Regions from separate parts of the Robertmurraya sp. FSL W8-0741 genome, predicted to be linked through region 4. Evidence: predicted binding sites of a transcription regulator. Region 4 holds the regulator's gene; each other region holds the start of a gene.
What was found. Region 4 encodes Rex, which represses fermentation and respiration genes when NADH is low (regulators of the CRP and FNR family bind a similar motif). Its sites were predicted from a motif close to TTGTGAAATATTTCACAA; they were not measured.
Positions count from the first base shown of each region.

Region 1 (3,188 bases), 3.9 Mb from region 4:
GAGCCAATCTTCCATAATATGCTCCTTTTAGCATGAGGGAAGTTTCAATCATATCCAGCGTTCTTCAAGGAAATCAGTTGGCTTTTTTGACAAGCTAAAGGTGGGCGTGGCCGGTGAATTTTCCACTAGCCTATTTGCCTATCACATTGAAAAAAGCTATTCTTAGTTTAGTAACTTTGTATTTAATGTGAAGAAGGTGTAGATAGTGTTAATGAAAGTAGTAATGGCACTCCTTTTACCTGGAATTCTTGTCGTGTTATTTACGAGAGTAACCTATAATCGCTACATAGGGCTGATCCTAACGGTTGCGCTTATTACGGCGTCTGTTTATAAAGGTTATACTAACTCTTTCTTGCTCATTGTCATTGATGCCTTCTCTTTAACAACGGGCTTTTGGTATGCTCAACGGATGGCGCAAAAGGTACGAAGCTAAGTGACAAGATCTGTAATAGAATCGACACTTTTTCTGTAAAAAAAGAGGAACGTTCAATGTACAATCAAATTGAAGATTGACTCGATTTTTACAGGAGAGGTGTATTCACATGTCAAAGGGCCAAAGGCATCACCTTATTAGAGAACTGGTTCGTACGCATGAAATTGAAACACAAGAGGATCTTGTTAGACTTTTATGTGAAAAGGGGATGAAGGTCACTCAAGCAACTGTTTCGAGGGACATAAAAGAGTTAAATCTAATTAAAATTCCTCTAAACACTGGGAGCTTTCGCTACAGCTTGGTTGGAGATATTAATTATAAGCCACATGAAAGGCTTGAACGTTCACTTGTTGAAGTATTTGAAAAATTAAGCATGGTCGGTCCCCTTATCGTCCTTAAAATAAGCCCAGGTAATGCCCATGTAATTGGTGCGCTACTGGATCAAATTGAATGGCCAGAGATGCTAGGAACGGTTTGTGGAAATGATACTTGCTTAATCATTTGCCGCTCTGATGAGGATGCGATCATTTTGCATGACCGTCTCCTTAAATACGTCGGCATCGAAACGGCAAACTCAAGCTTATAAAAATATAGACTCGCTTACTTAACAAGGCGGTTTCCAATTGGAGATCGTCATTTTTGTTTAGAACGATCAATTTAGCAAATGTGTTCGGACGATCATAATGAATAATCGTCCTTTTTTATTGTGCTGTTCTAATAAATAGTCAGAATATATTTATTTTATAAGCCGTGATCTGAAAATATTCTCGAAATATGCAGGAAAAAGTAGAACGATGACAGAGAAAATAATGTTGAAAGCGATTTCTTTGTAAAAATATACAAATAGTTGAGTTGTGTATAATATTTTTTGTGAAATAATTCACAACCAATGTTCAAGGATGACCACAGTTTTAACAATATAAACCTTTTATCATGAAAAGTGTAAAGGATATCCATACAAAATGTTATAGGAAATGAAGGAGGTTTTATTATGAGGCATCCGATTCACGTAACATCTGAAATTGGCGAATTAAAGACTGTTTTGCTTCATCGTCCAGGGAAAGAAGTAGAAAATTTAACTCCAGAGTTTTTGCACAAATTACTATTTGATGATATTCCTTATCTTCCTACGATTCAAAAGGAACATGATTATTTTGCAAACGCTTTAAAAAACCGTGGTGTTGAGGTTCTATATTTAGAAAATTTATTGACGGAAGTTTTAAGTTCGGAAGAGATTCGCCTCCAGTTCATTGACCAATTTTTAGCGGAGAGCAAGTCGAATGTAAATGGAGCAAGGGAAACTTTAAAGGAATATTTGCTTTCATTTCCGACCGATCAAATGGTCGACAAAATGATCGCAGGGGTCATGAAAACTGAAATTGAGGAAGGAAAGAAAACTCATTTATACGAGTTTATGGCAGACCATTATCCGTTTTATTTAGATCCGATGCCTAATCTATATTTCACACGTGATCCGGCAGCGGCGATTGGCAACGGCTTATCTATTAATCGCATGAGAGAAGGAGCACGGCGCAGAGAATCGATGTTCATGGAATACATTATTAAATATCATCCACGCTTTGCAAAGCACGATGTTCCTGTATGGCTTAACCGGGATTATGAATTCGCTATTGAAGGCGGAGATGAACTGATTCTTTCGAAGAGCACGGTTGCGATTGGGGTTAGTGCACGCACTTCTGCGCGAGCGATAGAGAAATTGGCACTCAACCTTTTTAAACGTCAAAGTGACATTACCAAAATAGTTGCCGTTGAAATTCCAAAGAGCCGGGCATTCATGCATCTTGATACGGTATTTACGATGGTGGACTACGATAAATTCACGATCCACCCAGCTATCCAAGGGCCTGACGGAAATATGCGAATCTATATTCTTGAAAAAGGCAAAGACTCAGAGCATGTAAAAATTACGGAGCGGAGTAACTTAACAGAATGTTTGAAGGAAGTGTTAGGGCTGGATGAAATTCAACTTATTCCGTGCGGTGGCGGAGATGTCATAGCTTCTGCCCGTGAGCAGTGGAATGATGGTTCGAATACTCTTGCGATTTCGCCTGGAGTCGTTGTGACGTATGACCGAAACTATGTATCGAACGAACTGTTAAGGGCAAGCGGCATAGAAGTGATAGAGGTACCGAGCTCGGAATTATCAAGAGGCCGTGGGGGTCCTCGTTGTATGAGTATGCCAATTATGAGAGAAGATATTTAATCGATCAGAATGGTATCTGTTATTCATCTTTATACATTAGTAAACGAGCAGACATTTTAGAAAAAGGTGGAGAGGATTATGTTGACTGATAAGAAGCCAAATTTAAAGGGAAGAAGCTTTTTAGCATTACGCGATTTTACTGAGGAAGAGATTAATTATTTAGTAGACTTTGCAGAAGAGCTGAAGGTGAAAAAGAAACAGGGAATTCCCCATAAATATTTGGAAGGAAAAAATATCGCCTTACTGTTTGAAAAGCCTTCGACAAGGACAAGATGTGCTTTTACGACAGCGACCATTGATTTAGGAGCCCATCCAGAATACCTCGGTAAAGGAGATATTCAATTTGGGAAAAAGGAATCTGTAGAAGACACTGCCAAAGTATTGGGAAGAATGTTTGACGGGATTGAATTTAGAGGCTTTAGCCATGAGACCGTGGAATTGCTGGCGAAATACTCCGGTGTTCCTGTTTGGAATGGTTTAACGGATTTATTCCATCCAACGCAAATACTGGCAGATTTTTTAACGGTTAAG
Region 1 covers NZ_JBBOQG010000001.1:967,769-970,956, forward strand. Annotated here, with positions in the region: gene NST02_RS04600 (EAL domain-containing protein) at 1-36, shown strand, start outside; gene NST02_RS04605 (CsbA family protein) at 212-433, shown strand; gene ahrC (transcriptional regulator AhrC/ArgR) at 543-1,019, shown strand; gene arcA (arginine deiminase) at 1,425-2,657, shown strand; gene argF (ornithine carbamoyltransferase) at 2,736-3,188, shown strand, end outside.
Region 1: a site for Rex is predicted at 1,302-1,319, ahead of arcA (arginine deiminase). Genes of this name have one in related genera too.

Region 2 (3,188 bases), 2.7 Mb from region 4:
TAAAATATATTTTCCAATTCGAGTTGTGCCAGTGCGATCAAAGTTGATTGCTGCAACAACTGTTGGATAATTCGGGATGAAGAAATAGCCATTGACTGCTGGGAACATAGCAATTAACAGTGCCGGATTAATCCCTAACGTAATTCCTAAAGGCATAAGTGTTCGAACGGTTGCAGCTTGACTATAAAGAAGAATCGATAAGATAAATAGCGCGACGGCAAATAACCATGGTGCAGACGTAACTAAATCGGAAATGGAGCCTGTGATCATCTCGCTATTTCCACTGAAAAAGGTATCTCCCATCCAGGCAATCCCAAAAATAGCCACTACTGCTGCAGCGCCTGCCTTAAAAACACTGCCAGAAACAATTTTTTCAACATTGACTTTGCAAAAAATAATCATGAGAGCTGCTGCAGTAAGCATGATGATTTCAATCGTTGCAGGCATTCCCATTCTTTCCAGCTCACCTTCAATCTCCCAAGCTGGACGCAAATTCTCAAATGAACCGAAGAAGACAACTAAAACAGCGGCAAGTAAGAATAATGCAACAGAAAGCTTAGAGCTTTTATCTGCCACAAACGCTTTCTTTTCCTTTTTAATCGGCGCTAATCCCGCTTCTAATCGTTTTAAATATTCCGGATCGTCAGACAGCTCTTTACCCGTTTTACTAGCAATAAATGCTCCAATCATACAAGCAATAAAAGTTGATGGAATACAGATCATTAAAATATCCGTGAGCGTAATATTAAAGTCAGCTAACAACGCCAACAAAGCAACCGTTGCCGCGGAAATCGGACTAGCGGTTATCGCTTGCTGGGATGCTATGACAGCAATGGACATAGGTCTTTCTGGTCGTATCCCCGCTTCACGTGAAACCTCAGCAATCACTGGTAATACTGAGTAAGCAACATGTCCAGTTCCCGCACAAAATGTAAATAAATATGTCACCATTGGTGCTACATAGGTGATATATTTCGGATTTTTCCGCAGTGCCTTTTCAGCTAAATAGACAAGATACTCCATGCCGCCTGCAGCTTGCAAAGTACCGGCTGCTGTTATAACGGCTAAAATCATCAGCATGACATCAATTGGAGCAGAAGTTGGTTGGAGACCAAAAATAAATACAAAGATAGCTAAGCCGACACCACCCATAACTCCAAGTCCAAGACCTCCCAGTCTTGCCCCAATAAAAATACAAGCGAGCAGTATAACTAACTGGAGCCAAAGCATCATTGATTACCTCCTATCATGATTCAATTTAAAGAATGGCTTTACTTTAAATATTTCATCACCACCTTTTTGTGAATATTTTCACATAAGTATCCGTCTCGAATGACATTTATTCATATAGGCTATTAATAACCTTCATCTTCATCATATTGACGACCTACAGAAATCTACAATATGTTACAGCGCCGGTCGAGATATACATAATTTTGTCATTTTTAATAGAACATTCATTTTTACGATCCTTTACAATGAAAGAGGAAAAGAAACAGCGATATGAGTTTTTACTCGAAGGAAGGATCAATGAAGTGAATAGAAAACTCTTAACTTATTTATTGCTAATTATCCTTGTTCCGATAGCAGGGGAATTCAACTTTTATCCTTTAAAAACGGAAATTAGGATTAGCTTGGGAACTCCTGTCTTTTTCTTTATTCTGCTATGGTCGAACAGGATTAACCCAATAGTCGCCGGGTTTCTTACGGGGCTGTCAGTCGTTATTTTTCGGGTACAACTCGGAACCACTATTATGGTTGACAGTTCAATTGCTTCGCTATGGGGGTTCCATGGACCGGTTTTTTTCTATTACTTTACATATGGACTTTTCTTTTATTTATTAAGACTAAAAAAGTTTCTTCATGCTCCGTTTATCATGGGATTACTTGGGGTCGTTACAGAGGTTTCTGCCAGCATGCTCGAAATCGGGGCTCGAAATTTAATATTTCAACAAGAAATGTCATTCAGTACCTTTATGTGGATTAAAAGCATTGCCATCCTTCGCAGCTTTTTTGTTCTCGGCTTTTTTAATATCATTATATTGCGCAAGACAAAGCAAGGAGAAGCTGAGCTAAGAGCAAAAAATGAACAAATGCTGATTCTTGTTTCTAATTTATACGTTGAAATGATCCAACTGACAAAAACGATTCAAAATGCAGAAAATCTTACAAGAGAATCATATGAGTTATATATCGAATTAAAAAAGGAGAATCATCGATTTGCGACAAACCTTCTCTCTATTTCGGGAAAAACGCACGAAATAAAAAAAGATGATCAACGGATTTTCTCTGGGCTGGCAAAATTAATAGATAAAGGGCCAAATCTTGATTATATGAACATTGAAGAAATTCTCAATGTCATTGTAGCCTCTAATCATAATTACAGCCTGTTCTTAGAAAAAAAGATCCATTTTCGACTATCTATTAACGGAAGTCATCCACCCTATCGAACCTATGTGATTTTATCAATCATCAACAACCTTGTCGCAAATGCTGTTGAAGCAATTGAAGGTTCAGGAGAAGTTGTCATTTCTGTTAATCTGAATGAAGACTTTTTAATTATTTCAGTATCCGATAATGGTCCAGGAATTGCGAAAAAACATAGAAAATTAATCTTTCAACCTGGATTTACTACAAAATTCGAAGGCAATGGAAAACCATCAAACGGAATTGGTTTAACCTATATAAAAAATGTAATCGAAGAAATAGAGGGGACGATAGAATTGGTCGATCAAGAGAAAGACAGTGGCACAACCTTCGTCATTTCTCTGCCAATCAACAAAATGAAAGGAAGTGATTTTCGATGAGATTTTTCCTTGTTGATGATGACGATTCGATAAGGATGATTTTATCTGACATTATCGAAAATGAACATTTTGGCGAGATTGTCGGCGAAGCAAGAGACGGTTCAGAGATTGATACAGTGCTATTATCAAGAAAAAAAGTGGACATTCTTCTCATAGACCTGCTAATGCCCCATCGTGATGGTCTAGAAACCATCCGGGCTATTACACCTGATTTTACAGGAAAAATTGTGATGCTTTCACAAGTTGAAATTAAAGAATTAATCGGCGAAGCCTACGCTCTCGGGATTGATTATTATATTTTGAAACCGATTAACAAGCTTGAAGTCATTAATGTTTTAAAAAAAGTTAGCGAAAGAATTATTCTCGAAAATTCCATTCACA
Region 2 covers NZ_JBBOQG010000001.1:2,118,507-2,121,694, reverse strand. Annotated here, with positions in the region: gene NST02_RS10205 (anaerobic C4-dicarboxylate transporter family protein) at 1-1,230, opposite strand, end outside; gene NST02_RS10200 (sensor histidine kinase) at 1,536-2,807, shown strand; gene NST02_RS10195 (response regulator) at 2,804-3,188, shown strand, end outside.
Region 2: a site for Rex is predicted at 1,300-1,317, ahead of NST02_RS10205 (anaerobic C4-dicarboxylate transporter family protein). Genes of this name have one in related genera too.

Region 3 (3,188 bases), 2.0 Mb from region 4:
TTATTTAATACCATGCTATCTTGCATTACAAACTAGCAAGGAAAGGATGATGCCAATGTCAATAAGAAGCCAGTTGTTAAAAGGGATATTAGATGGATGTGTATTGGCAGTGATAGAGAAAGAGCCTGTGTACGGTTACGAGCTTTCGCAAAAATTATTTCAGATTGGCTTAGCAGATGTTAGTGAAGGGACAATCTATCCGATCTTATTAAGGCTTCAAAAAAACCGCTTAATTAGAGGAGAAATGCAGCCTTCTGAATCCGGTCCAAATCGCAAATATTATTTTTTGACGGAAGAAGGGAAAAAGGCATTGCAACTAATAACCGAAGAATGGACTCAATTATCAAAACCAGTCAATGAATTGCTGATAGGGGGAGGAAGCCAGTTATGAATGTTAAAGCTTTGGTTGAAGAGAACAATCGCAAAAGAGAATTATTAACTCCAGAAAATGAAGCATATTATAGTGATTTATTAATTTATATCCGACTTAAGTTCAGACTTTCCGAATTGCATACAGAAGAAATATTAATGGAATTACTTGATCATCTACTTGAAGGGCAGCAGATAGGAAAAACAGGAAAAGATATATTTGGTGATGACTTAAAAGGGTATGCAGATGAAATTATCGAGCAGCTTCCAAAATCTAAGAAACGAGAACTGTTCCCGTTCATTAGTGGGATTGTTGCCAATATTGTTGGTTGGCTGCTTATAATTAGAGGTTTTCTTTTCTTAGTATTGTCCCCGTTCACAGCAGTTAATTCAACTGTATATCCGGTTACTGTTATCGTGATTGCATTCGTCATTGCCACATTTGTGATTGTGACGATAATATATATTTTAAAGTTGATTGAGGGCACTTTGTTTAAGGAAAAACAAAGCAAATGGAAAGAGGTAATGAAAGCTGGTCTCATTGGAGCCATCGGTATGGCTTTGATCTTATTAACAGTCAAGTTTCTGCCCAAAATCGGTCCTTCTTTTGAATTCTCATGGTGGGCATCTTTGCTCACTGGCGCAGTAATTTTGGCAAGTATTTATGTACGTAAGCAGATGAATAAGGATTAAAGGAATGCTGCCCGTAAACAACGGGCAGTTCATCTTGGAAAGAAAACTATAATTAAAGTATTTGCAGAAGGTAAAAGTCGCTGCCGCTGGCGATTTTTTACCATGCATATACACTATCACATGTATTTGCCTGTGGTTCATAATAGCAATGTTGTTTGAATTGTCCTGCAAATGGCTGATCATACCATGTAGGTGGACAGGGAGCATACGGATTAAAGTACCATAATGCATACTTGGAAGGATGTTCTCTCCAAAATTCTAAAGTTTGTTTCGCTAATTTCTTTTCAACAGCACGTGCAGGATTATAAAAAACATTTCCTTTCTGTACAGCTTCGAAGGAATAATTTCCTCCTTGAACATGGAAAATAACATGTGAAATCGTTCTTAAATCTTTAAAGTCTAAACAATTCGCTTTAAGTCGATTGACGATAACATTGCCAACCATAAGCATTCCGAGTCGACCTTCCCCTTCAGCCTCAGCCCGCATCATTCTTGCCACTAAGGCTACATCGCTTTCCGTATATTTCACCCTCGCCACAGTCATCACCTCTACATAAAGTGTATGAGAGAAAACAACAAAAATGTTATCGATATATGCAAGTTAGAAGAAAAAAGATAAGTTTTCCTACACATTAAATTATTGATGAACCATGTTCAAAAGTCTGCCATAACTTTGTATCAAATTTGTGAATAAAATCACAATATAATGTATTTCTTAGTTTTTAATGCTAATCTTTAAGTAGAAAGAAAATAATATTAGCAAGTTGCATAAGGGGAGATTTATTATGATTGGTAAATTATTAAGGGAGAACAATATTGTTGCAGTTATTTTAACGGTCGTGCGTATTTATCTTGGTTGGGCATGGATGACAGCAGGATGGGGCAAAATTACAGGAGGATTTGATGCAAGTGGCTTTTTAAAGGGAGCAGTTGCCAACCCTGTTACGGGACCGGATGGTTCAGCAGTGTATAGTGGTTGGGTAACATTTTTGGACAGCTTTGCCGTTCCAAATGCAGGTTTATTTAGCACTCTCGTTGCCTGGGGAGAATTATTAGTTGGTTTAGGTTTGATACTTGGCTGTTTAACAACAGCAGCAGCATTTTTTGCCCTCGTGATGAATTTCTCATTCATGCTTTCCGGCACTGTATCTCATAACCCAACAGACATCATCATGGGAGTATTTATTGCAGCAGCAGGCTATAATGCTGGTAAATACGGATTAGATCGCTACGTATTGCCATACCTCCGTAAAGTAATGAATAAAGATAAGCATGAAGCAAGTCATACAATTTCTACATGATTTGAAATATAACCAATCCAACAGCAGGAACTGTTCCTGCTGTTTTTTGTTTTTAATCCATTTTTTGTTTTTGCTGTTACAAAATGTCTGTAAACAAAGCTGCTCTTAAATTTCATTAAATTGGAAACAAACTAATAGAATATTGGTACCGAATCATGTATTCTTTATAAAGTAATCTAAAGCAAGAGGGAAGGTATGTTATGCAAAATTTAAATTTCAACAGAAGAACAATTGTTATCTTGTTACTTGCAGGGTCGTTTATTGCTATATTAAATCAAACATTAATGATTACAGCAATTCCGCCGATTATGGAAGAGATGGGAATTACAGCTAATACCGCGCAATGGCTAACAACTGTCTTTATGCTAGTTAACGGCATTATGATTCCAATTAGTGCGTTTTTATTAGAGCGTTTTTCGACTAGACAGCTATTTATAACAGCGATGAGCGTATTTGCAGTGGGCACATTTGTCGCAGCTATTGCCCCGAATTTTCCAATGCTATTAGTCGGTCGCGTCATTCAATCCACTGGTGCTGGCGTAATGCTACCCTTGATGCAAACGGTATTTTTAATGATTTTTCCTGTCAACAAACGTGGAGCAGCAATGGGGCTGATTGGACTGGTAATCTCATTTGCACCGGCAATTGGGCCGGCGTTATCCGGTTATGTAACGGAACATTATTCGTGGCGGGTGCTATTTTATATTATTTTGCCTATCGCAATTATTGATATCATTATCGCGTTTTTCGCTCTAAAAAATGTTACAGAAGTGCAAAAGCCAAAGCTTGATATTCCATCAATCATTTTTTCATCTTTCGGTTTTG
Region 3 covers NZ_JBBOQG010000001.1:2,822,900-2,826,087, reverse strand. Annotated here, with positions in the region: gene NST02_RS13690 (PadR family transcriptional regulator) at 56-391, shown strand; gene NST02_RS13685 (DUF1129 family protein) at 388-1,062, shown strand; gene NST02_RS13680 (cell wall hydrolase) at 1,160-1,600, opposite strand; gene NST02_RS13675 (DoxX family membrane protein) at 1,848-2,363, shown strand; gene NST02_RS13670 (DHA2 family efflux MFS transporter permease subunit) at 2,564-3,188, shown strand, end outside.
Region 3: a site for Rex is predicted at 1,747-1,764, ahead of NST02_RS13675 (DoxX family membrane protein). Genes of this name have one in related genera too.

Region 4 (3,188 bases):
CTTGCAGCTGATCATACTCTTTTATAATTTTTTCGTACTCAGTTGAATGATTGAAGATAGCCGGATCAGCCATTTTTTCTTCCAATTGCCTCAGCGTACGTTCCTGTGATTTCAAATGCTGGAACACCGTCAACATTTCATCCCAAATGGAATAATCCGATTCCAGTCCGGTGGTTTGTGCTAAATATCCAATCTCGACACCTTTTGGTTTAATAATTTCGCCACTTTCATAAGACAGCTGTCCAGCGATAATTTTCAGGAGTGTTGATTTTCCAGCACCATTTCGTCCAACGAGTGCAATCCGATCCTTTGTTTGTACCTCAAGTTTTATATTCGTTAAAATGGGGTCAGCCCCATATGATTTTGATAGTTGATTGACTTGTAATAGTATCATTCGTTTCACCTCAGTATGTCTAGGAATAGTGTAACGTAGAACATTAAGAACAGCAATTAAAGAAGATTTTTCCTGACACTCTTCTTTATTACGAGACACTTTTTTTCCTCGTGAAAGGAAAAATTTATTGTGAAGATAATAACAATGTTTTCACAAAGATCACAAAATAGTGTATCATTTGAAGTGAGGTGTTTGATAATGGCAGAGTTTACCCATTTTAATGAAGAAGGCAGAGCAAAAATGGTCGATGTTAGCAATAAGAAGGAAACCGTAAGAACGGCAATTGCTAACTCTAGTATTACAGTAAATAAACAAATTTACGAGCAAATTACCCAGCAGCAAAATAAAAAAGGGGATGTACTTGCAGTTGCTCAAGTAGCAGGAATTATGGCTTGTAAGAAAACAGCGGATATTATACCAATGTGTCATCCGCTTCCCTTGACAGGAGTGAATATTTCATTCAAGTGGGTAATAAAAGATGAGAATTATGAGTTAAAAATTACTGCATCTGTTAAGACAAAAGGAAATACGGGAGTAGAAATGGAAGCGTTAACAGCGGCTTCGATTTGCGCTCTGACAGTGTATGATATGTGTAAGGCTGTTGACAAGGGCATGGTTATTGGTCAAACGTATTTAGTGGAAAAAACTGGTGGGAAAAACGGCGATTTTAAAAGGGAAGAAGAAGTAAGATAAGGTTTAACTCGTTAAAAAAGGACTATATAGGGGTGGGGGAAATAAAATGAGTAACGATACAGTGAAAATACCTCAAGCAACGGCAAAGAGACTACCGTTATATTATCGCTTTTTAAAGAATTTACATTCTTCAGGAAAACAGAGGGTTTCCTCTGCTGAGCTAAGTGAAGCGGTGAAGGTAGATTCAGCAACAATCCGGAGAGATTTCTCCTATTTCGGTGCCTTAGGAAAAAAAGGCTATGGTTATAATGTTAATTATTTGCTAACCTTTTTTCGTAAGACCCTTGATCAAGATGAGTTAACAAAAGTTGCGTTGATTGGTGTCGGAAATCTAGGTACTGCGCTGCTTCATTATAATTTCTTGAAAAATAATAATACAAAAATTGCTGTTGGCTTTGATGTTGAAGAGGCGAAGATCGGTACATCGATCGGGGATGTTCCTATTCATCATATGGACGAGCTTGAAAAAATAATTACAGAAATGGGCATTACAGTAGCAATTTTAACGGTACCAGCTCCATTTGCCCAGACGATTACAGACCGACTCGTAGCAGCTAATGTTAAAGGAATCCTTAATTTTACACCGGCAAGACTAACCGTACCGGCGACAACAAGAGTTCACCATATTGATCTGGCTGTGGAGCTTCAATCATTGGTGTATTTCCTTAAGCATTATGGAGTAGATGAGGAAGAGGAATAATTTTATGACAAAAGGCATGGACTCGGTATAACTAAGTTCATGCCTTTTTTTATGCTGTTTATTTTTTATCTTTTTGAATGGCTTTTACTTTGAAGTGAAAGAGAACCATTCGAATCCCACTTCCGAAATCAAAGGTAGCTAAAATGACGAATAAATAGGTGAAAATTCCCCATTCGCCATTACGCTGAACATCCTGGACGGCAAAATAGGTAAATAAAAGTCCAAGAACAATATAAAGGATACCTGAGAACAAAGGTGTTCGTATCATAGAAAAAGACCTCCAATGAAGCTCTGAATAGATTCTGCTTCTCGTAGCATTCGTTCAATATCTTCTTTAAAAACAGATTGCACGAGAACAACAAAGGTGTTCATGGCAACATGAGCAATGATTGGAACAATAATTCGTTTTGTTTTAATATAAAGAAAAGCAAAGGTGAAGCCCATTGCTGAGTAAAGCAATAAATGTTCGATTTCTGCATGGGCTAAGGCAAAAATAATGGAGCTTATTATGGCTGAGAGAAAAAAGTTCAGCCGCTTATAAAGTGAGCCGAAAATAATTTTACGAAAAACGATTTCTTCCAGAATGGGTCCAATAACAGAACTGACAATGACAACAACTGGAAAGGATTCAATCAAAGAGAGGATTTGCTGTGTATTTTCAGAGCCCATATCTATTCCTAACCAACTTTCAATATTGGCAGCTAACCCTTGAGCAAATAACGCGAGAAATACACCAGCGATCGCCCAAAAGATTGAGGCTGAAACAGAAGCAGTCTCTCGATCCAAGCTTGGTTGCTTCATTTCTTTACGCAAAAGGAATAAAGTCGCGAGCAAGGCTACGGAAAAGCTGAAGACAATCCAAATAACGACAGCGTAAACAGCCATCTCCTCAATACTATATCCAATTAGCACGCCGCCAAATGTTAAAGCCGGCACCCCAACAAAAGTTGAAAGTTGCATCGTAATGTAAATGATTAAAATGTACCAATATTCTTTTTTCAAATTATGATTCCCCTTTTAAACCTAACTAATGATGCACTAAAACCATTCTACTAATAAAATTGCTAAACGTACAAATAGTTGCCTTAAAATATTTGTCGATGGATATTTTTTCAAAAGTAGTACATACTTTGAAAGGTTATACACAAGAAAGAACCGGCAGGAAATGAAGCGTAGTACGATCTGAAAATTCATGTAAAAATTTGTGTTAATTTTTTAAAAAAATCGTGCATGATACTTGCAAAAAAAAAGAGAATTCATTAATATATTAATTGTGTTAGCACTCAAAGTGTGCGAGTGCTAATAAATATTACATAATATTAATTGAGGAGGTTGTTTCACTTGTTAAAGCCATTAGGTGATCGCATTGTTATTGAGCTTGTTGAAACGGAAGAAAAAACT
Region 4 covers NZ_JBBOQG010000001.1:4,818,178-4,821,365, reverse strand. Annotated here, with positions in the region: gene NST02_RS23650 (ABC-F family ATP-binding cassette domain-containing protein) at 1-394, opposite strand, end outside; gene moaC (cyclic pyranopterin monophosphate synthase MoaC) at 593-1,087, shown strand; gene NST02_RS23640 (redox-sensing transcriptional repressor Rex) at 1,134-1,787, shown strand; gene NST02_RS23635 (YdiK family protein) at 1,846-2,055, opposite strand; gene NST02_RS23630 (CPBP family intramembrane glutamic endopeptidase) at 2,052-2,789, opposite strand; gene groES (co-chaperone GroES) at 3,129-3,188, shown strand, end outside.